One region of the Bradyrhizobium sp. AZCC 2230 genome, then DNA from elsewhere that is predicted to be linked to it. Evidence: riboswitches for the same ligand, from Rfam matches in the RefSeq annotation. Region 1 holds a riboswitch; the other holds the start of a gene.
The links. A riboswitch is a leader RNA that binds a small molecule or an ion and turns the genes downstream of it on or off. The one in region 1 is predicted to bind glycine.
Positions count from the first base shown of each region.

Region 2: linked by a shared signal. The riboswitch ahead of V1280_RS12360 (D-amino acid dehydrogenase) and the one ahead of gcvT (glycine cleavage system aminomethyltransferase GcvT) in region 1 are both predicted to bind glycine.

Region 1 is NZ_JAZHRS010000001.1:2,676,692-2,688,655, reverse strand. Features, by position in the region: gene gcvP (aminomethyl-transferring glycine dehydrogenase) at 1-550, opposite strand, end outside; gene gcvH (glycine cleavage system protein GcvH) at 727-1,095, opposite strand; gene gcvT (glycine cleavage system aminomethyltransferase GcvT) at 1,342-2,490, opposite strand; glycine riboswitch at 2,636-2,724, opposite strand; gene alaS (alanine--tRNA ligase) at 2,947-5,625, shown strand; gene V1280_RS13155 (DUF3455 domain-containing protein) at 5,651-6,154, opposite strand; gene V1280_RS13150 (NADP-dependent isocitrate dehydrogenase) at 6,252-7,466, opposite strand; gene V1280_RS13145 (alpha/beta hydrolase family protein) at 7,686-9,413, opposite strand; gene V1280_RS13140 (TrmJ/YjtD family RNA methyltransferase) at 9,711-10,910, shown strand; gene V1280_RS13135 (hypothetical protein) at 11,127-11,964, shown strand, end outside.
Region 2 is NZ_JAZHRS010000001.1:2,517,944-2,529,907, reverse strand. Features, by position in the region: gene V1280_RS12380 (M81 family metallopeptidase) at 1-1,120, opposite strand, end outside; gene V1280_RS12375 (ABC transporter ATP-binding protein) at 1,433-3,082, opposite strand; gene V1280_RS12370 (ABC transporter permease) at 3,097-3,984, opposite strand; gene V1280_RS12365 (ABC transporter permease) at 4,004-4,945, opposite strand; gene V1280_RS12360 (D-amino acid dehydrogenase) at 5,126-6,439, opposite strand; glycine riboswitch at 6,508-6,619, opposite strand; glycine riboswitch at 6,623-6,727, opposite strand; gene V1280_RS12355 (M20/M25/M40 family metallo-hydrolase) at 6,822-7,952, opposite strand; gene V1280_RS12350 (ABC transporter substrate-binding protein) at 8,221-9,831, shown strand; gene V1280_RS12345 (ABC transporter substrate-binding protein) at 9,970-11,577, shown strand; gene V1280_RS12340 (glycosyltransferase family 39 protein) at 11,838-11,964, shown strand, end outside.

The sequences.
Region 1 (11,964 bases):
CCAGCGTCTGCGGATGCACGTCCTTGTCGACGAAGAAGGCTTTTGCTTCGACCCGCGAATGCCGTTCGGCGAGCGCCATGGCTTCGGCTGCGGCAGTGGCCTCGTCGAGCAGCGAGGCGTTGGCGACGTCGAGCCCGGTGAGATCGCAGATCATGGTCTGGAAGTTGAACAGCGCTTCCAGCCGGCCCTGGCTGATCTCGGGCTGGTAGGGCGTATACGCGGTGTACCAGGCGGGGTTTTCGAGGATGTTGCGCTGGATCACCGCAGGCAAAATCGTGCCGGAATAGCCCTGGCCGATCAGCGAGGTGAAGACCTGGTTCTGGGCTGCGAGCTCGGCCATATGCGCGATCGCCTCGGTCTCGCTCAGCGGCTTGCCGAGATCGAGCGGCGCGGCCTGCCGGATCGAGGCCGGCAGCGTCTCTGACATCAACGCGTCGACGCTCTTGGCACCGACGGTTTCGAGCATTGCGGTGACATCGCGCGCCGACGGGCCGATGTGGCGGCGAACGAAAGTGGCGGTGTCGCCATTGGATTTGCGGTGCGCGGTCATCATGGGTCCTCGCTCAGGAGTTGCTGTCATCGCCCGCCTTGTGCGCATTGCGCACAGGGGCGGGCGATCCAGTACGCCGCGGCCTCTCGGTTCTAGCCGAAGCGGCTGCGTTTACTGGATGCCCCGCCTTCGCGGGGCATGACAGTGAGTATGGGGAGACGGTTCGGCTCATATCCTCACGCCGTATGGGCCTTGTAGGCGGCTTCATCCATGAGGCCGCCGAGCTCGCTCTTGTCGGCAATCTTGATCTTGAAGAACCAGGCCGCCGCTTGCGCGTCAGAGTTCACCAGCGCGGGCTCGGCGGCGAGTGCGTCGTTGGTCTCGAGCACGTCGCCCGAGATCGGCGCGTAGACGTCGGAGGCGGCCTTGACCGATTCCACGACGGCGGCGGCTTCGGCCTTCTTCAGGCTGCGGCCGACCTTGGGCAGTTCGACGAACACGACGTCGCCGAGCTGCGACTGCGCGTAATCCGTGATGCCGACGGTTGCGACATCGCCGTCGATCGCGAGCCATTCGTGGTCGGTGGTGTACAGCGTCGTGGTCATTGTCTGTTTCCTGAAGCGGTATGAAGTTGAGTTGAAAGCCGCGGGCTCGGTCTTAACCTCTCCCGTAGGGAGGTCGGATCGCATCGAAGATGCGATCCGGGTGAGGGGATCTGGTCTCACTGGGTGCCGCGGCCCCTCACCCGGATTGCACTGGACGATGCTGCGCATCGCCAGGCGCAATCCGACCTCTCCCCGCTGGGGAGAGGTGACCGTGGGGCTGCCAATTGTGCTCAATCTCATCATGCGTCAGCGTTTGTAGGTGTTTTTCACGAACGGCATGGCGGCGACGGTGAGGGCGAGACGTTGCCCGCGCACCTCGGCGAAGAGTTTTGTGCCGAGCGCGCTCAGGCCTGTGGGCACATAGCCCATCGCGACCGGCGCATTCAGGGTCGGGCCGAAACCGCCCGATGTGACCTTTCCGATCGGCTCGCCGCCCGCGCTGTCAGCGAACAGCAGCGCACCTTCGCGCACCGGCGCGCGGCCCTCAGTGCGCAGGCCGACGCGGCGGCGGGATGCACCGTGATCGAAATGAGCGAGGATCTTCTCGGCCCCGGGAAAGCCGCCGGCGCGGGCGCCACCGGTGCGGCGGCTCTTCTGCACCGACCATTCCAGCGCGGCCTCGACCGGCGTGGTTTCGGTGTCGATGTCGTGGCCGTAGAGGCAGAGCCCGGCTTCCAGCCGCAGGCTGTCGCGGGCGCCGAGACCGATCGGCATCACATCAGGATTTTCCAGCAGCGTCTTGGCGAGGCGTTCGGCGTCGCTAGCTGCCACCGAAATCTCAAAGCCGTCCTCGCCGGTATAGCCCGAACGCGAGACGAAACAGGCGAGGCCGGCAACCTGATGCGGGCCGGCGTCCATGAACTTCATGGCGGGGGCCTCTGCACACAATTTCGCCAGTGCTGACTCGGCCTTCGGGCCCTGCAGCGCGATCAGCGCGCGATCGGCGAGCGAATCGATGACGCAGGCGTCTGACAGATTCGTGCGCAGATGCGCCTCGTCCTCTTCCTTGCAGGCGGCGTTGACGACCAGGAACAAATGATCGCCGAAATTGGCGACCATCAGATCGTCGAGAAGGCCGCCATCCACATTGGTGAACTGGGCGTAGCGCTGCCGTCCCGGTGCAATCGCCAAAATATCCTGCGGCACCAGCCGCTCCAGCGCGCGGGCGGCGTCCTCGACCTTCCCCGACTTCGGCCGAAGGGCGATCTGGCCCATGTGGGAGACGTCGAACAGGCCGGCGGAGGAGCGGGTATGGAGGTGCTCTTTGAGCACGCCCGCGGGGTACTGCACGGGCATGTCATAGCCCGCGAACGGCACCATCTTGCCGCCAAGCGACACATGCAGGTCGTAAAGGGGGGTACGTCTAGGGGACTCTCGGTCGTCGCGCGCAAGCATCACGGGGCCCTCGGCGGTTCCCCGGAGACGATTCCCCGGCGGACACCAGTCGAAGCCCCATCTGTCGCTGTGCCTGAGAGTATTATCCCGTCGGCGGACGCAGTCCGGGCTTTAAGCCCGTCGGCGCCTCTTTCCAGATGTCGTCAAAGCCACGCGGTCCTTTTGCCTGAGAGTTTCCGGGGCGGTTGCTCCTTCGGCGCCGGCAGTGAAGCCGGTCTCTCCCGACGTGGCCGTACGATACAGATGGGTACAGACCACAGCCCGGCCAAGCCTGTCAACGCGCACCTGGCGGCTTTCAACGGGATTGCGCTGATACTGCAACCCTCTGATCTCCCTGCACAGTTTCTGGACAGCGAGACTGGCCTTGTCTAAAAGCGCTTTGGCCCGCAGATATCAGCCCAAATCACAGGTTTGGACGGCACGGAAGCGGGCCCAAGCACACCCGATTGGATGAACATGAGCGGCGTCAACGAGATCAGGTCGACCTTTCTGAACTTCTTTGCCGAGAACGGCCACGAGATCGTGTCGTCCTCGCCATTGGTGCCGCGCAACGACCCGACATTGATGTTCACCAATGCCGGCATGGTCCAGTTCAAGAACGTCTTCACCGGCGTCGAGAAGCGGCCCTATCAGCGCGCGACCACGTCGCAGAAATGCGTGCGCGCCGGCGGCAAGCACAATGACCTCGACAATGTCGGCTACACCGCGCGCCATCTCACCTTCTTCGAGATGCTCGGCAACTTCTCGTTCGGCGACTATTTCAAGGAGCGCGCGATCGAGCTGGCCTGGAAACTGATCACCAAGGAATACGGGCTCAAGAAAGACAAGCTGCTCGTCACCGTCTATCACACCGACGATGAGGCCGCCGATCTCTGGAAGAAGATCGCGGGCTTCTCCGACGACCGCATCATCCGCATCCCGACCTCGGACAATTTCTGGGCGATGGGCGACACCGGCCCGTGCGGCCCGTGCTCGGAGATCTTCATCGATCGCGGCGACCACATCTGGGGCGGCCCTCCGGGCTCTCCGGAGGAGGATGGTGACCGCTTCCTCGAATTCTGGAATCTCGTCTTCATGCAGTACGAGCAGGTGACGAAAGAGCAGCGCGTGGATCTGCCGCGTCCCTCGATCGACACCGGCATGGGCCTGGAGCGCATGGCCAGCATCATGCAGGGCGTCGACAGCGTGTTCGAGACCGATTTGTTCCGTCATTTGATCGACGCGACATCGTCCGCGCTGGGCCACGGGCCGAACGAGCAGACCGTCGCCTCGTTCCGCGTCATCGCCGACCATCTGCGCTCGTCTGCCTTCCTCGTCGCGGACGGCGTGCTGCCCTCGAACGAGGGCCGCGGCTATGTGCTGCGCCGGATCATGCGCCGCGCGATGCGCCATGCGCAGCTGCTGGGTGCGAAAGAGCCGCTGATGCATCGCCTGGTGTGGGCGCTGGTGCGCGAGATGGGCCAGGCCTATCCGGATTTGATGCGCGCGGAAAATCTGATCGAGGAAACGCTGCGGCTGGAAGAGACCCGCTTCCGCAAGACGCTGGTGCGCGGCCTTGCCATCCTCGACGAGAAGAGCGCGTCCCTGAAGAAGGGCGACATGTTCGACGGCGACGTCGCCTTCACGTTGTACGACACCTACGGCTTCCCGCTCGACCTGACCCAGGACGCGCTGAAGTCGCGCGGCATCGGTGTCGACCAGGCCTCCTTCACCGACGCGATGGAGCGCCAGAAGGCCAAGGCGCGCGAGTCCTGGAAGGGGTCTGGCGAGGCGGCCTCCGAGGCGATCTGGTTCCCGCTGCGCGAAAAGCTCGGGGCCACCGAATTTCTGGGCTACGAGACCGAGAGCGCCGAAGGCGTGGTGTCCGCGCTGGTGAAGGACGGCCAGGAAGTCGCCCACCTCAAGACCGGCGACACCGGCGCACTGCTGCTCAACCAGACGCCGTTCTATGCGGAGTCCGGCGGCCAGGTCGGCGACACCGGCGTGCTGACGGGTGAGGGCGGCATCAAGTTCCGCGTCACCGACACCCAGAAGAAGCTCGGCGATTTCTTCGTTCATGTGGGCACATTGGAGAGCGGCGAGCTGAAGGTCGGCACCGCGCTGCAGCTCGAGGTCGATCACGGCCGACGCTCCTCGATCCGTGCGCATCACTCGGCGACGCATCTCATTCATGAGGCGCTGCGCCAGGTGCTCGGCGATCACATCGCCCAGCGCGGCTCGATGGTCGCGCCGGACCGCCTGCGTTTCGACTTCGTGCATCCGAAGCCGATCACGGCGGAAGAGCTCGCCCGCGTCGAGGACATCGCCAACGACGTGGTGCTGGAGAACGACGAGGTCACGACCCGCGTCATGGGCGTCGACGAGGCCCGCGAGGCCGGGGCGCGCGCGCTGTTCGGCGAGAAATACGGCGACGAGGTTCGCGTCGTCTCGATGGGCAAGACCGCGCGCGAGCGTGGTGTCAACGCGCTCGGCTGGTCGGTCGAGCTCTGCGGCGGCACGCATGTCAGGCGTACCGGCGACATCGGCCTGATCACGTTGACCGGCGAGAGCGCGGTCGCCTCCGGCGTGCGCCGCATCGAGGCTTTGACCGGCAACTACGCGCGAAAACACGCCAACAAGACCATGGCGCTGGCGAAGACCGCGGCCAACGAACTGCGCACCTCGATCGACGACGTCCCGGCGCGCATCACCGCGCTGATGGAGGAGAGCAAGAAGCTCGAGCGCGAGCTCTCCGACGCCCGCAAGAAGCTCGCGATGGGCGGCGGTGCGTCTGCCGGTGATGGCGGAAATTCCAACGTCGTGGAGATCGGTGACGTCAAGTTCTACAAACTTCACGTGACGGGATTGCCGAGCGACGAACTCAAGTCTCTCGTCGATCAAGCCAAGGCAGAGATCAAGTCGGGTGTCGTCGCGGTTGCAAATACCACGGCTGACGGAAAAGCCAGCCTCGTTGTCGGCGTGACCAAGGATCTATCAGCCCGTTTCGACGCCGCAAGCCTTGTCAAGATTGGCGTGCCCGTCGTAGGCGGAAAGGGCGGCGGCGGTCGGCCTGAGATGGCGCAAGGCGGTGGGCCTGATGGGGCAAAGGCTCTGGACGCCCTGTCGGAGATCCAAAAAGCCATAGCCGGCGCGTAAAGCGCCGACCCGTGCGCCTAGTTCCTCAGCCCTTCTTCAGGAAAATATACTCGGCCGAGTAGGGCGCGCTTCTGAACTCGCCGGCCTTGTCGCAAGCGCCGTCGAGCTTGCCGCCATGGGTGTTGATGCGCTGGACCGTGGTGACCGGCGTCAGCACGCCACTGCCGCGGCGGGAGGCGACCTCCAGCTTCAGCCAGGCGATATCGGCCCCCGTTGCGCCGGGCGCATTGCCGATCGCCTTGCCCACGACGGCGCTGCCGTCGGCGTGCTCCCAGTTCGGCCCGGCATAGTGACGGCCGATGGTCTTGCCCTCGACAAGCAGCGTCGCGATTGGCTCGCGAAACGCCCAGGCGAGCTTGCCGTCGGCGCCGGCCTTGCACTCATAGACCTGCGCGCCCTCGGCGTGGACGCTGAGCACGACGCTCTCGCCGGCTGCGGCGATGGCGGCGGGCAGCGTCTCGGCGGCGGAGGCGGGCCCGGCCATAGCGGCGAGCAGCAGGCAGGGGATTGCGAACTTGGGGATGGACATGGGGGACCTCCACACATGGTATCAAAATGAATGGGCCGCGCCTGGGCGCGGCCCATAATGATGTCTAACCCCGATCGGGCGAAAATAATGCGCAGGCTTACGCCGCCAACGCTTTCGCGAGATTCTCCGCGACCTTGTCGAGGAAGCCGGTGGTCGACAGCCAGCGCTGGTCGGCGCCGACCAGCAGCGCAAGGTCCTTGGTCATGTAGCCTTCCTCGACGGTGTCGACGCAGACCTTCTCCAGCGTGGCGGCGAACTTGGCGAGTTCGGCGTTGTTGTCGAGCTTGGCGCGGTGCGACAGGCCGCGGGTCCAGGCGAAGATCGACGCGATCGAGTTGGTCGAGGTCTCCTTGCCCTTCTGGTGCTCGCGGTAGTGGCGCGTCACGGTGCCGTGAGCGGCTTCGGCTTCGACCGTCTTGCCGTCCGGGGTAAGCAGCACCGAGGTCATCAGGCCGAGCGAGCCGTAGCCCTGCGCGACGGTGTCGGACTGCACGTCGCCGTCGTAGTTCTTACAGGCCCAGACGTAACCGCCGGACCATTTCAGCGCCGAGGCGACCATGTCGTCGATCAGGCGGTGCTCGTAGGTCAGGCCCTTGGCCTCGAATTCGGTCTTGAACTCGCGGTCGTAGATGTCCTGGAAGATGTCCTTGAAGCGGCCGTCATAGACCTTCAGAATCGTGTTCTTGGTCGAGAGATAGACCGGGTAGTTGCGCAGCAGGCCGTAGTTCAGCGAGGCGCGGGCAAAGTCGATGATGGAATCGTCGAGATTGTACATCTCCATGGCGACGCCGGCGCCCGGAGCCTTGAACACTTCCTTCTCGATCACGGTGCCGTCCTCGCCGACGAACTTCATCGACAGGGTGCCCTTGCCCGGGAATTTGATGTCGGTGGCGCGGTACTGGTCGCCATAAGCGTGGCGGCCGATGATGATCGGCTTGGTCCAGCCGGGAACCAGGCGCGGCACGTTCTTGCAGATGATCGGCTCGCGGAAGATCACGCCGCCGAGGATGTTGCGGATGGTGCCGTTCGGCGACTTCCACATCTGCTTGAGGTTGAACTCCTTCACCCGGGCCTCGTCCGGGGTGATGGTGGCGCACTTGACGCCGACGCCGACCTTCTTGATCGCCTCGGCGGCGTCGATGGTCACCTGATCGTTGGTGTGGTCGCGGTACTCCATGCCCAGGTCGAAATACTGCAGCTCGACATCCAGGAACGGGTTGATCAGCTTGTCCTTGATGTACTGCCAGATGATCCGGGTCATCTCGTCGCCATCGAGTTCGACGACGGGATTGGATACCTTGATTTTTGCCATGATCGGAGAAGCCCTCTTGGGAACGGCGCCTTTTGACGGCCGCGGTGGAAATCTCCCGCGCTATAGCACCGCCCGGGGGCGGGCGGAAGCGGAGCGGTTATGCAGTTTCAGCCCATCTTTTCGCCGAGAACCGCCATTCCGAACGGGTCGGAATGACGGCTGTCGCACCCTGTTTGGGCACCTGTCCCGCGAGCCAACCGGCGCCGTTCAAGAACGCCTCTAGAAGGCGGCCTGCGTGGCCGTGCCGGCGACGATGTACCAGGTCACGAACAGGCCGGAGATCAGGGCGCCTGGAAGGCTCGATCCGGTTCGTCGCCAGGTGAAGGTCGCGATCACGGCGACGATCGCAAGCAGCGGCACAAACTGGATGGCGACGATGGTCGAGAGCGGCACGAAGCCGGGATCGGGGAGCGGGTTGAAAAGCTTTCCGGTCAGCCAGAGCGCGCCATATTGCAGGAGCAGCAGCACGATGAAGCCGAACGTCAGCGCCAGGGTATTGGTCAGATAGAGCGCGAGCCGCGGCGCCTCCATGGTCGAGAAATTCCGGTGCAGCACATGCAGCGCCACGACGAAAAACGCCGTGAACGGAATCAGGTAGATCAGGAAGATCACAAACTGCTTCGGGTTCATCAGCTTCAGGGCGATGATCCAGAAGCGGAAGTCGATCTTGAAAACGGCGTCGGCGAGCCACAGCGCGGCATAGCCGACTGCGACCGAAGCGACCGTGATCACGAGGGACTGGCCGAGCAGCCCGGTCCGGCCTTTGCGCTTCGGGGCGAAGCGCATCAGCGCCAGCGTAATCAGGCCGTTGATGATGGCCCAGACCAGGATCTGGTTGGTGATGCCCTGCGGCAGGAACGCCGTCGGCGTCACGAAGGTCCCGCCCAGCGCGAAGGCCGGGTAATAGGTCAGCGCCGGGATGAAGGCGGACAGGATCAACGCCGCGGTCCAGCTCCGGCCGGTGGCGGCGTGATGCAGCGGCATGGTGCCGTCAGCGCCCGCGGGCAGGCGCAGCCGGGAGAACATTGGCGCCTCGAGCAGGCCGTCGAAGGTGCCGATCAACAGCGCGACGAAACCAGCAAATGCGATCAGTGTGCCGAGCTCCTTGCGGAACCAGATCTGGTCGTCGGCCGGCCGCGGCGTGCCGCCCTGCAGCGTCTTGGCGAACCAGTCGAGACTGTAGCCGATCGCCTCATGCGAGATGTGTTCGGCCGGGTGAGTTATGGCCGGCGTGTACAGCACCCGGGCGGTCCCGGCCGCCGGGTCGCCATAGACCTTGCCCGGCTCGACCGGCCCCTGCGTGCCAAACATCGCCCACAGCTTGGGGCTCTTGGTGACATCGCGGGCGAGATCGACGCCCCACATCAGGGTGGAGAATTCCTCGTACTGGGCAAACACCAAAGCGGTGTTGCGCGGCCAGCTGGGGGTGCCGTCGGCTGCGAACGGCTTGCCGGTCGAGGAGCCCTCCAGCACCATCGACTTGTAGTCATTCGGCATCGCGGTGGCTGCGGCCAGCACCGTCCAGCCGCCCATCGAGTGACCCTCGAGGCCGATATTGGCCTTGTCGACGATATCAAGGCTGCGGAGATAGGCGAGGCCGTCAGGGCCGCCAAAGCCGTTGGCAAAGGCGGGTGGGTCACTATAGCCATGGCCGGTCTGGTCCAGCGCCAGCACGACATAGCCGCGGCGGGCGAATTCGATGGCGAAGCCGTCCTGGGTCTCGCGCGAGTTGATGTAGCCGTGGACGGCGAGGATGCCCGGTGCCGGGGTCTGCGCGGTGGCATTTGTGGGGATGTAGAGCAGGGCACTCATGGTGTTGCCCTTGGCGCCCTTGAACCTGACATCCTGGATCCGGATGCCGCCGGCGGTCTGCGTCAGATGGGCGATGAGGCCGCCCACCACGATCAAGACCGCTCCCAGAATTGCCAACGTCCATCGACCGCGCATCACCACCCCCCTGAATTGTGTTTTTAGCTCCGCCCTTTCGGCTTCGCTTTAGTTGTGGTTGATAAGCCATATCCGAAAGCAAATCGCGCACAAGCTGGCGAAAGAAACCGTCCCCAGTTGAGATGCCGATTTCGGATTAGCAAACGGCGCTAACCCTGTTATCTCCGTTGCAGAAATTGCCCTGCACGGAAGGCGGGCCGGCCGCGTGGATGAAGGCTTGGATCAGCGTCTTCAGACAGGAGTTCAAACCGTTCGGAAGCTGAACGAGAAGAACGCTGAATCAGAAAGTGGAATGAGATGTCCGGCACCGACAAGACCAAGGCGGGCCTCGCCCTCGACGGTCCCATCGTGATCCTGGTCGAGCCGCAGCTCGGGGAAAACATCGGCATGGCCGCGCGCGCCATGGGCAATTTTGCCCTGAGCCGCTTGCGCATCGTCAACCCGCGCGATGGCTGGCCCAACATCGCCGCCCAGCGCGCCGCCGCTGGCGCCGACCATATTCTGGAAAAGGTCGAATTGTTCGACACGGTCGGTGAGGCCGTCGCCGACCTCGACCTGCTGTTCGCCACGACCGCGCGCCCCCATGATCAGGCCAAGCCGGTGGTGGGGCCGGAAGCGGCCGCCGCGGAGGTTTCGGGGCACGTTGCTACCGGCGGCAAGGCCGGCATACTGTTCGGCCGGGAGCGCTGGGGCCTGACCAACGAGGAGGTCGGGCTCTCCAACCGCATCATCACCTTCCCGGTCAATCCGGGGTTTGCCTCGCTCAACCTCGCCCAGGCCGTGCTGCTGGTCGGCTACGAATGGTTCAAGCGGGCGACATCGGGCGAGCTGCCGCACGCCATGCCGGAGCGCTCCGAGCGCGCCTCGCAGCACCAGATGCAGGCCTTCTTCGACAACCTCATCCGCGAGCTCGACCGGGTCGAATTTTTGCGCCCGGCCGAGAAGCGCGACACCATGCTGATCAATCTGCGCAACATCTTCAGCCGGATGGAGCCGACCAAGCAGGACATGCACACCCTGCATGGGGTGGTGATGGCGATCGCCGAAGGGCGCAAGGGTCCGGCCAAGGGCGGTGTGCTCGACGGCGAGCAGGCCACGCGCCTGCGCGCGCTGCTGGCCGAGCACGGGCAGGGCGGCGGTGTGCCCGACAGCGGCTCGACCGTGCGCGGTCTCGCCCGCCTGCTCCGCCGCAACCCGACCGATGCCGAGCGCCTGCTGTGGCAGGCACTCACGCGTGATCGCCGCTTCGCAGGAGGGTTCAAGCGCCAGACCCCGGTCGGCCGCCACATCCCGGATTTCGTCTCGTTCCCGCACCGGATCGCGATCGAGCTGGTCAACCCCGGCGAGGGCGAGACGATTGCCGCTGATCGTGCGTCGCGGCGAGCATGGCTGGAGGCGAGGGATTATCGCGTGCTGGAGATCCGGGCCGCGGATGTGGAGCGGGATCTTGAGGTGGAGCTGGCGCGGCTTGAGGAGATGATCGCGAAGGCGAAGTGATCGGTCCGCATCAGTGCGGATGGATCAGCGGGCAGCCCTCAACTTTCCTTTTGACACGCTTTACCCAAGGTATAGCATCGGCGAGATACTTATCTTGGGTTGAGGCAACTCGCGCGTTGTCTTTTGGGGCCGCTATTTTTCAAATTTTTGTCGACGGGGCATGAGGCCCCCTTGCTTGCGCGTGTCACGCCCTGACCCAGCTCGTTGGGGGACACCATGCATTCAGGTTTGGACGGAATTCGGAGCCGTATTTTAGGCCGTGGCAAAGGCTTGCTGCCCGGATGGAGGGGGGCGCGATTTCTCGCGTTACTGATTGCCGGCGCGTCCGCCGGATGCTCTCTGCATCCGGTTCAGCAGGAGGTCACGGGCGTCAAGACGCCCGACCTTGTGCAATTTATCCGTTGCGAGACGCGGCTTGCCATCCAGGACAAGGCGATCGAGCTTCTGAACAATGAGGATCCTCCCAATCCACCCATCATCGAGCAGCTTACGCTGCTGCGCGGGCGGCCTTGGAATCCGCAAATGAGAACGCGAATGAACGCTCACGAGCGTGCCATCTACGACAAATATATCCAGACTGGTATCGCGTTTGATTTTTCGTTTGATATCACGGTGGACAATGCGGCCGCCGGTTTCGCCGACCCCGTCAAGTTGATTTCGAACGGAACCGCAGGCGCTACTCTGTCGGCGGGCGGCGATTTCAAGCGCGAGAATCTCCGACATTTCGTTGTGAGTGAAACGGCAAAGGATTTGTTGGAGAACGTCAAGCTTGGGTTTGCGCTGGAAGATGGTAGCGTCCAGTGCCCATCGGATTATCGTTCGTCAAACTATGCCTATCCAATTTCCGGCAATATCGGAATGAAGGAACTGATCTCGACATTCTTCGACCTCAATGAAGTCAAGACATTGGCGGTCGACAAAGCGACGTCGGATGTTTTTGTCGATACGCTGACATTTACGACGATGGTTTCCGGGGGAGTTACGCCCCATGTCTTCGTGTCGCCCGTTGGAAACCGCTGGGGCCTGGCCGCGCCCGCGACGTTGACGGCTTCCG
Region 2 (11,964 bases), 160 kb from region 1:
AGGGCTCATCGCCGGGAATGCCGGACTTGCCGCCGAGCGAGAGCGTGACGGTGGCGCCGACGCCGGCCGCATGCGCGGCCTTGGCCGAGACCGGATCGTAGATCGCGCCGGTCGCGGCGCTCGCCTTGTTGCGCACCAGCGCGCGCAGCATGCCCGTCGTGTCGGAATCGCCGCCGGCGCCGGGATTGTCCTGGGTGTCGGCGATGATGATCGGCTTGCTCGCGCTCTTCGCAAGTTCCATGGCGTGGCGCACGCCGTCATCGGGCGTCCAGATCTTGCCGTCGAAATCGTCCTCGTGGCTTTCGATCAGCTTGACGATCGCATCCGCGGCGCGATCCGCGTCCGCTTGCGTCCTGCCATAGGCGAACACGCTCGGCCCGCAATCGCGGAAATCGGCGGCCGGGAAGCCCGGCGCGAAAGAGAGTGTCGGAACCGCATCGCTCTCCAGCGCGGCGAGCTTTTCGTAGATGCCCTTGGTGGGAAAGTCGTTGGTGCATTGCCAGCTGATCGCGATCAGGAAGGGCAATTGGCGGAACGACTTTGCGAAACGCTGCTTCGTCTTCAGCAGCAAAGCGAGGTGCTTTGCGGAGGCGCGACCGGTCTCGGCCATGTCGACATGCGGATAGGTGCGGTAGGCAATCAGCGCATCCGCATGTTCCATCATTGCGGGCGTGACGTTGGCATGCAGGTCGAGGCTGGCGACCAGCGGAACATCCTTGCCGATGACGCGGCGCACGCGCGCCAGAATCTCGCCTTCGCCGTCATCGAGATGCTCGGTCACCATCGCGCCGTGCAAGTCGAGATAGACCGCGTCGAGCGGACCGGCGGCCGCGATGCCATCGACCATCACCTTCACGATGCGCTCGAAGGCGTCCTTGGTGACATGCGCCGATGGGCTTGCGCCGCAGGCAATCGTCGGAATGAGTTCCCAGCCATTGGCCTCAGCGCTGTCGACGAAACCGGCCAGCCCAACATTGATGCGCCGCATTACCTTCAGCACGTTGGCGCCTTGCGTCATCGCCGGCCAGCCGCCGCCATGCTGGAAGTCCGCGAACGTCGCCTTCGTCGGAGCGAAGGTGTTGGTCTCGTGCAGGAAGCCGCCGACGGCGATACGTGTCATCATGCAAGTCCAGCGATTGAAAGTGCGCGAAATTAGCCATGGCGCTGCGGCGAGAGCAAGCGAGGAGCCCATGTCGCCGCGCATAGGGTCAGATCGTTTTTGGGCATGCTGCGGATGCGTGTTGTTTGAGAAGGCGCTTCCAAATCCTCGGTGTCGTCCCGGCCTAGTGCGCAATTGCGCACAGGCGCCGGGACCCATAACCCCAGGGAGGAGTTTGGCGAAGATTGGTCGTTCGCGATTAGCACCACGCGCGGTCGATATATTCCGCGGTATGGGTCCAGGCGTTCGCCGGGACGACACCGGTGGGTGTTGCTACGCCGTCGCCGCCATGCCCTCCGACACCGGCCGGAAATTCGCAAAGTCCCAGCCGCGGCCCGGCGCGGCTTCGAGCAGGGCCCGCGTATAGGCCTCCTGCGGATGGGTCAGCACTTCGGCGGCCGGGCCCTGTTCGACGACGCGGCCGTGCTGCATCACCACGACCTCGTCGCAGATTTGGGCTGCGACGCGCAGATCGTGGGTGATGAACAGGATGGCGATACCGAGCCGCTTCTGGATCTCATCGAGCAGTTCCAGCACCTGTGCCTGCACGGAGACGTCGAGCGCGGAGACCGCTTCGTCCGCGACCAGCACATCGGGATCGAGCGCGAGCGCCCGCGCAATCGCGATGCGCTGGCGCTGGCCGCCGGAGAACTGGTGCGGATAGCGCGAGACGGCATCGGCCGGCAGGCCGACCAGCTCGAGCAGCTCGCGCGCCCGCTTCATCGCATCGGCATGCGAGGTGCCGTAGTTGATCGGGCCTTCCGCGATGCTCTCGCCGACGGTGACGCGCGGATTGAGCGAGCGGTAGGGATCCTGGAACACGATCTGGATCTTCTGCCGGTGCGGCTGCAGCAGGCGGCGCGAGATGTCCGAGATCTCGCGGCCGGCCAGCCGCACGCCGCCGGAGGTCGGATCGATCAGGCGAACGATGCAGCGCGCAACCGTCGACTTGCCCGAGCCGCTCTCGCCGACGATGCCGAGCGTACGGCCCTTGCGCAGCGTCAGCGTCACCTTGTCGGCGGCAACGACCTCGCGGCCTTTGCCGAAGAACGCGCGCTCCTTGTAGACCTTGCTGAGCTCGTTGGCTTCCAGCACCACCGGTTCCTTGGTCTCGGGCCGTGCCGTGCGCGGCACCAGGCTCGGCACCGCAGAGAGCAGGTTGCGGGTGTATTCCATCGTGGGATTGCGCAGCACGGTGTCGAGCGGGCCGGTTTCAACCAGACGGCCCTGCCGCATCACGGCCACGCGGTCCGCGATCTCGGCGACCACGCCCATGTCGTGGGTAATGAACAGCACGGCGGTGCCGTGATCGCGTTGGAGGTCGCGGATCAGGGTCAAAATCTGCTTCTGCGTGGTGACGTCGAGCGCGGTGGTCGGCTCGTCGGCAATCAGCAGCTTCGGCTCCAGCACCAGCGCCATCGCAATCATGATGCGCTGACGCTGGCCGCCGGAGAGACGGTGCGGGTAGGAGGCGAAGATGCGCTCGACCTGGGGCAGGCGCACCTGCTCCATCATGTCGAGGATGCGCTTCTTGCGTGCCCTGGCATCGAGATCGGTGTGGGCGCGCAAGACTTCGTCGATCTGGCGGCCGACGTGCACGACCGGATTGAGCGCGGTCATCGGCTCCTGGAAAATCATCGCCATCTGCGTTGCGCGCAGCTGGCGCAGGCGGCGGTCGGTCGCGGTGAGGATCTCCTCGCCGACGAGCTTCACACTGCCGCTCGTTGGAACCAGCGTGCCCTTCGGCAGCAAGCCCATCGTGGTGAGCGAGGTCACCGACTTGCCCGAGCCGCTTTCGCCGACGAGGCACAACGTCTCGCCCTGGTGGACCTGGATCGAGATGCCGTCGATGATCTTTGGTCCCCCCGGCTTCTTGCCGACGGAGACGACGAGGTTGTTGATGTCGAGAACCGGGTTGGTCATCACTTGGTCGGTCATCACTTGCCCTCCCGCTGCTTCATGCGGGGATCGAGCGCGTCGCGGGCGGCGTCGCCGATCAGATTGATGCTGAGGATGGCGATCGAGAGCAGCAGGCCCGGCCAGAAGATCAGCGTCGGCTTGAGCTGAAAATACTGGCGGCCCTCGGCCATGATGTTGCCCCAGGTCGGCGTCTCCGGCGAGATGCCGGCGCCGAGGAAGGAGAGGATGGCCTCGGTGAGGATCGCGGAGGCGCAGACATAGGTGCCCTGGACGATCAGCGGTGCGATCGTGTTCGGCATCAGATGCCGCCACATGATTTTTGGTAGCGACGAGCCGACCGAGATTGCGGCTTCGACGTAAGGCTCTTCACGGGCGGACAGCACGACTGAGCGCACCAGGCGCGCCACGCGCGGGATCTCAGGAATGGTGATGGCAACCAGCACGGTCCAGATGCTGGCGCCGGACAGCGAGACCACGGCGATGGCGAGCAAAATGCTCGGCATCGCCATCAGGCCGTCCATGACGCGCATCAGCACGGAATCGATCAACTTGAAGAAGCCGGAGACGAGACCGATCGCAAGACCAATGACGATCGAGAGGATCGCCGAGCCGATGCCGATCAGGAGCGAGATGCGGCCGCCATAGATGACGCGCGACAGCAGGTCGCGGCCGTAGGCGTCGGTGCCGAGCAGGAATTGCGCCGAGGAGGGCTTGAGCCGCAGTGACGGCGCAAGCTGGATCGGATCATGCGGCGCAATCAGCGGCGCCAGGATCGAGATCAGCACGATCAGTGCGAGCAACACCGTCGCCGTGGCGATGATCGGTGTCGAGGTGAGGAAGCCGAAACGCGGCCGCAGCGGCGACGTGATCGGAATGGACGACTGGGGAAGGGTATCGACTGACATTTTTGGTGTTGTCCTTGCCTCAGTACCGGATCCGGGGATCGAGCAGCGTGTAGGCGACGTCGATCAGGAGATTGACGACGACGTAGATCAGCGAGGTCAGCAGGATCATCGCCTGGATCACCGGATAGTCGCGCGCCAGCACCGCATCCACGGTGAGGCGGCCGATGCCGGGGATGTTGAACACGCTCTCGGTGACGACGACGCCGGAGATCAGGAGCGCAAAGCCGGTGCCGATCACGGTGATCACGGGCACGGCGGCGTTGCGCAGCGCGTGCCGCATCATCACCGCGACCTCGTTGATGCCCTTGGCGCGCGCCGTTCGCACGTAATCTTCGCCCAGCACATCCAGCATCGCCGCGCGCGTCATGCGCGCGATCAGCGCAACGTAGATGAAGGAGAGTGCGCAGGTCGGCAGGATGATGCGCTCGAAGAACGCTCCGAAGCCGCCCGAGATGCTCTTGAAGCCCTGCACCGGCACCCAGCGCAGGTCGATCGCAAACACCTCGATCAGGACATAGCCGACCACGAACACCGGCACCGAGAAGCCGAGCACGGAGAGGCCCATCACGAAACGGTCGATCCAGGTGCCGTGCTTCCAAGCTGCAATCACCCCTAACGGCACGGCGACGACAACGGCGAGGATGATGGTCGATAGCGCGATCGAGATCGACGGCTCGACGCGCTGGCCGATCATCTTCATGACCGGCAAATTGGAGATGAGCGACGTGCCGAGATCGCCGTGCAGCAGCTTGCCGACCCAGGTGATGAACTGCACGATCAGGGGTTCGTTGAGGCCCAACGACTCGCGGATGCGCTCGAGCCGCTCCGGCGTCGCATTGTCGCCGGCGAGAATCGCGGCCGGGTCGCCGGGAGTCAGCCGCAGCAGCAGGAACACGAACAGCGCCACGACACCCATCACGGGCACCGCAGCCAGAACGCGGCGAATGAGATAACCTAGCATGCACCTATCTCCGGCTGCGGAACTTGTGGGGTCTTGAGGCCCCCATGGATTCGATCGTGTCTATCATGCGCGCCTGTCGCTCGGGCTGGAAAAGCCGGCCGGAGACCGCCCTGTTGGGGCAAATTGTGTGCCAAGGGCAGGGCGGTCGCAAGGGGCCGCCCCGCATCGATTTGCAACCACTCAGGATGCACGGCGCATCTCGCGCTCAACCGCAAGTTCTCCCCGAAATGAGGGGGCGGTCGGCGGCGCGTTGAGCCCGCGCCAGCCGTCGATGGTTCCGGCAATCATCTGCGCAGTCGCGGCCGACAGCGTCCAGCCGAGATGGCCGTGGCCGGTGTTGAAGAACACGCCGGGCATCCGGCCCGCGCGCACCACCGGCATCATGTTCGGCATCATCGGCCGCAGCCCGGCCCACGGAATAATGCGAGAGGTCTCGACCGCCGGAAAATTGCTGCGCACCCAGTCGACCAGCGGCTGCACGCGGTCGGCTCGGATGTCGCGGTTGAAGTCGTTGAACTCGGCCGTGCCGGCCACACGAAAACGATCGGCGCCGAGCCGGCTGGTGACGATCTTGGCGGCCTCGTCGAGCAGGCTGACGGTCGGCGTCGCGTTGCGGCTTTCGGCGGTGTCGAGCTGCACAGTGATCGAATAGCCCTTCACCGGATAGACATTCACGCGATCGTCGAGGAGGGCGGCGAAGTGACGGCTGGCCACGCCAGCGCACACCACGACGCCATCGACCTTCAGCATGCCACGCGCGGACGCGACAGCGTCGCTCGCGGAACGGTCGGCCCAACCGATCACGAAGCTTGCGCCAGCAGGGGCGATCGAATCGATATTCGCCTCATGGATGACGCTTGCGCCGCGACGTTTGCAGGCGTCCGCCAGCCCGCGCGTGAACTTGTGGATGTCGCCGGTCGCATCCGACGGCGTGTAGAAGCCGCCGTAATAATCCTTGCGCAGCGTCGGCTCGATCGTGCGGATTTCCTCCGGCGTCACCGGCCGCCGATCGAGGCCACCTTCCTGCAGCAGCGCATTGACGCGCAGGCCGGACTCAAAACCCTTTTTGTCGTGATAGATGTGGAGGATGCCGCGGCGTTCGAGATCGAAGTCGATGCCTTCGCGCGTCGCGATCTCGAACAGGTGCTTGCGGGCTTCGATCGCTAGCCGCGTGGTCAGAATCGTGTTGGCGCGGTAGTTGCCGATGTTGGCGACGAACTCGCTCATCCACGAATATTTGTGCCAGTTCGGCCGCGGGTTCATCAGCAGCGGCGCATCGCGCCGGAACATCCAGCGCAAGCCTTTCAGGATCGTCGCGGTGCTGTTCCACACTTCGGCATTGCTTGCGGAGAGCTGTCCGCCGTTCGCAAACGAGGTCTCCATCGCGGCGTAGCGATGCTTGTCGAGCACCGTCACTTTGTAGCCGCGTTCGAGCAGGGCATAGGCAGTCGTTACGCCGGTGATGCCGGCGCCGATGATGGCGATATGGGTCATGATAGGTTCGGGGCTCCCGTGAGTTAGAGTCGGCTAACCGCCGGCCCGAAAGCCGTTGGCGGCGCCCCATCTGTCACGGTTACCTGAGAGCTTGATCCGACAGAGACCTCGCGAGGTCTTCGTGGACTATCCCCTTCGGTGGACGTCACGATTTTCAAATCGTGCCGTCTCTCTCCAGATCGTCCTGACGATACAGTCCTTTTGCCTGAGAGTTTCCGGGGCGGTTGCTCCGTCGGCGCCGCAACGAAAGCTGGATGCCCTCGTTGCGATCTCTCCCGCATCGTCGCGTGGACCATCGAGCAGTACGATGCGCCTCATTTTTAGACAAGGCTAAATTTCACCCGCGACTGCCAACGCATTGTGCAGTGCGAAGTTGATTCAATTACTCCAGCGTTGCCAGCAGTCCCGCCATCAGGCGCCCGCGTTCGACCAGGCTCTCGACCTCGATGAACTCCTCGAGCGTGTGGCCATTACCGCCGCGCACGCCGAGGCCATCGAGCGTCGGGATGCCCATCGCGCCCGTAAAGTTGCCGTCGGATCCGCCGCCGGAACTCGCATGCGGCAATTCCGCGCCGAGAGATTTGGCGATGCCGCGCGCCTTCTCATAAAGCGCCATGGTGCCGGCATCCGGCTCCCACACCGGCCGCGTCACGCCGCGCGTCACCTTGAAGGTCACGTCGTTTGCCGTACCCGACAGCGCCAGCATTCGCTCGACGCCGCGGTCGAGATCGGCCTGGCGCTTGGCCATGGAGAGCGCTTCGCCGGTGGCGGTGGTCGCAACGCAATTGACCCATTGTCCGCCATGCACGACGCCGACCGAGAAGGTGCAGTCGTCGGTGGTCATCGCGTCAATTGCGAGAATCTGCCGCGCCATCTCGCGGATGGCCGAGCGTCCCGCCGACAATGTCGCGCCGGCGTGGCTCGGCCGTCCCGTCGCTTCAAGATTGAATCGCGCGATGGCGTAACGTCCGGTGGTGACGCCGTTGTCGGCGCGGCCAGGCTCGGGCACCAGCACATATTTGTTGCGCGCGGCTTCCGCCTCGATGATGTCGCGCGTCGACGGCGTGCCGACTTCCTCGTCCGGCGTGAACAGGATGGTGATCGGCAAGGGCGTGGTGAAGGACGCGCGCGCCAGCTGCCGGATCGCTTCCAGCGAGAGGTAGTTGCCGCCCTTCATGTCGTAGATGCCGGGGCCGTAGCACTTGTTGCCCTCGCGGCGCCATTTCAGTTTCTCGATGGTGCCGACCGGGTGGACGGTATCCATGTGCCCGGCGATCAGAATGCCCGGCTCGCCCTGCTTCGGATGCGGGAAGCGCGCGCGGATGACGCCGCCGAAGCCCTGACGGCCGCCGATGCGCTCGATGGTCGCACCCATGATCGCCATATCCCGCGCTGCGATATCAAGCATGCGGTTGACCGCACTCGCGTCCCAGGTCGGGCTCTCGCATTCCACCCAGGTGCGCAGGCCCTCGAGCATTGTCTCGGAATCGAAGGGAAGATTGGCTGGATTCATCTTAATGTCTCTCAAGCTTCGAAAGATGGAATGCGCATTGCATCAGCGCAGGCAGGACAAGCGGGGAGAGTTGTAGAGCCAAACCGATCGTTGTAGAGCCCGTCCATGCGCCGCAAGGGCTTGCACCGAAAGCGGATTGACGCGCTCAACACTGTCTGCAAGTCTCGAAAAGATAAAGGCATTGCATGAGGTTAGTTCGCCTAAGGAACGAACCGAATGCTCAACCAATAACCTGCCTTTGACCAGTTTCACGTCAGGAGAAACTTTTATGTTGAGCTTGATGCGCCGGGGGCGACGCGCGTTCGCCTCCACACTTGCGCTGTCGGTCGTCGCGCTCTCGACGGCGATGGCATCGCCGGTATTTGCGGCCGGCAAGACCATCACCGCGGTGATGCATTCGGATCTGCGCATCATCGATCCGATCTTCACCACCGCCTACATCACGCGTGACCATGGCTACATGGTCTACGATACGCTGATCACGACGGATGCGAACTTCAAGATCCAGCCGCAGATGGCGGACTGGAAGATCTCCGACGACAAGCTCACCTACACCTTCACGCTGCGCGACGGCCTGAAGTGGCATGACGGCGCGCCGGTGACGGCGGAAGACTGCGTCGCCTCGCTGAAGCGCTGGGCCGCCGTCGACGGCATGGGCCAGCAGATGATGACCTTCACGGCCAGCATCGAGGCGACCGACGCCAAGACCATCACGCTGAAGCTGAAGGAACCCTACGGCCTCGTGCTGGATTCGATCGGCAAGCCGTCCTCGCGCGTGCCCTTCATGATGCCGAAGCGCCTCGCCGAGACGCCGCCGGACAAGCAGATCCCCGAACAGATCGGCTCCGGTCCGTTCAAGTTCGTGCAGGGCGAATTCCAGCCCGGCGTGAAGGCGGTCTACGTCAAGAACACCGACTATTTGCCGCGCAAGGAGCCGGCGAGCTGGACTGCCGGCGGCAAGGTGGTGAAGGTCGACCGCGTCGAATGGATCACCATGCCGGACGCGCAGACCGCGGTGAACGCGCTGCAGTCGGGCGACATCGACTTCATGGAAGTGCCGCCGTGGGATCTGCTGCCGGTGCTTGAAGCCAATGCCGACCTCAAGGTCGAGACGCTGAACAAGTTCGGCTACCAGACGCTCGGTCGCATGAACTTCCTCTTTCCGCCCTTCGACAATCCGAAGATCCGTCGTGCGGCCTTCCTGGCGATGAACCAGAAGGACGTGCTCGACGCGCTGGTCGGCAACCCGAAATACTACAAGATCTGCGGCGCCTTCTTCGTCTGCGACACGCCGTTCGCGACCGATGTCGGCTCCGAGACGCTGGTCAAGGGCAACGGCATGGCGGATGCCAAGAAGGCGCTCGCCGAGTCCGGCTATGACGGCACGCCCGTCGTGGTCATGGTGCCCGGCGACGTCGTCACGCTGAAGGCGCAGCCGACGGTTGCGGTGCAGCTGCTCCGCGAAGCCGGCTTCAAGGTCGATGCGCAGGCGACCGACTGGCAGACGGTGGTGAGCCGCAGAGCCAGTCAGAAGCCCCCGAAGGAGGGCGGCTGGAACATGTTCTTCACCAACTGGGTCAGCGCCGACGTGTCCAACCCGATCTCGAATCTCTCGATCGGCGGCCAGGGCAAGAAGGGCGGCTGGTTCGGCTGGGCGGAAGACGCCAAGATCGAGAAGCTCAAGGACGACTTCGTCCGCGCGGCCTCGCTCGACGATCAGAAGAAGATCGCGACCGAGATCCAGAAGGAAGCCTATGACCAGGTGATCTACGTGCCGCTCGGCCAGTATCTGGCGCCGAGCGCATGGCGGAAGTCGCTCTCCGGCGTGCTCGACGGCCCGGCGACCCCGGTGTTCTGGAACATCGACAAGTCCGAGTAAGGCCAAGTCCTAGTCAGGGAAGGCGCGTTCGCGCGCCTTCCGTCCCGATCATCACGCGGCGCCGCTGTCATCAGCGGCGCTTCTCGCCAGGAGAGCTCGTCAGCAGAATTCGTCGCAGAACTCGTCAGGAGAACTTTAATGTTCCAACTCATGCGCCGGGGGCGTCGGGCGTTCGCCTCCACACTTGCGATGTCGGTCGTGGCGCTTTCGGCACTGGCCTCGCCAGTTCTTGCCGCAGGCAAGACCATTAGCGCCGTGATGCATTCGGATCTGCGCATCCTCGATCCGATCTTCACCAGCGCCTATATCGCGCGTGATCATGGGTACATGGTCTACGACACGCTGATCGCGACGGATTCGAATTTCAAGATCCAGCCGCAGATGGCGGACTGGACAATTTCCGACGACAAGCTGACCTACACCTTCACGCTGCGCGACGGTCTGAAGTGGCATGACGGTACAGCGGTCACTGCAGAAGATTGCGTTGCGTCCCTGAAGCGCTGGGCCGCTGTCGACGGCATGGGGCAGCAGCTGATGCTGTTCACCGCGAGCATCGAGGCGACCGATCCCAAGACTATCACGCTGAAGCTCAGGGAACCCTACGGCCTCGTGCTGGAATCGATCGGCAAGCCGTCCTCGCGGGTCGCTTTCATGATGCCGAAGCGTCTCGCCGAGACGCCGCCGGAGAAGCAGATCCCCGAGCAGATCGGCTCCGGGCCCTTCAAGTTCGTGCAGGCTGAATTCCAGCCTGGGGTGAAGTCGGTCTACGTCAAGAACACCGACTATTTGCCGCGCAAGGAGCCGGCGAGCTGGACCGCCGGCGGCAAGGTGGTGAAAGTCGATCGCGTCGAATGGATCACCATGCCGGACGCGCAGACAGCGTTGAACGCGCTGCAGTCGGGCGACATCGATTTCATGGAAAATCCCGCCTTCGAAATGTTGCCCACCATCGAAGCCGACAAGGAGCTCAAACTCGAGATCCTGAACAAGTTCGGTTTCCAGACGGGCGCGCGGATGAATTTCCTCCATCCGCCATTCGACAACGTCAAGGTCCGCCGCGCAGCACTGCTGGCGGTCAACCAGAAGGACGTGCTCGATGCGCTGATCGGCAATCCGAAATACTACAAGACTTGCGCCGCGGTCTTCATCTGCGACACGCCGTTCGCGACAGAGATCGGCGGCGAGACCCTCGCGAAGGGCGGCGACATTGCTGCGGCCAGGAAGGCGCTCGCCGAGTCCGGTTACGACGGGACACCGGTCGTGCTCATGGCGCCGGGCGACGTGCTGACGCTGAAGGCTCAACCGATCGTGGTGGCCCAGCAACTGCGCGAAGCCGGCTTCAAGGTCGATCTGCAGGCGACCGACTGGCAGACGGTGGTGAGCCGGCGCGCCAGCCAGAAGTCCCCGAAGGAGGGCGGCTGGAACATGTTCATCACAAACTGGGTCAGCGCCGACGTGGTCAATCCGATCTCCAACGTCGCGGTCGGTGGCCAAGGCAAGAAGGGCGGCTGGTTCGGCTGGGCGGAGGACGCCAAGGTCGAGCAGCTCAAGGACGCCTTCGTTCGCGCGGCCTCGGCGGAGGATCAGAAGAAGATCGCGACCGAGATCCAGAAGGAGACCTACGACCAGGTGCTCTACGTCCCGCTCGGCCAGTATCAGGCGCCGACCGCATGGCGGAAGTCGCTCTCCGGCGTGATCGACGGCCCGGCCACCCCGGTGTTCTGGAATATCGACAAATCCGAGTAGGACAAGTCTGAACAGGGGAAAGGTGCGTCCTGCTCCTTTCGTCCCGATCATCACACGGCGCCGCTGTCATCAGCGGCGCCGTTGTGTTTTGGCGGTCCCGTGTCGGCGAAAGCCCGGGAGCTTTTAAGTCTTCCAGACTCCGATCATTGCTATTTGTTTCCGATCTGAACTAGATGGTTTGTCTTCGCTCATTGCTTTCCTCCCGCCGATTTGAATCCGTTGATTTGATTCCCTTGCCGATCGATTTTGCACTCCAGGCGATGGCCGAACGGTCGGATCGCGCGCCGGCGCGCTGGCGGCGGCCGCTGCTGCGCTGGCTGGATGGCGTGGAGGCCGGCTGGGCCGTGCCGCTTCTCATTGCGTGCTTCGTCGCGGTCTGGACGCTGT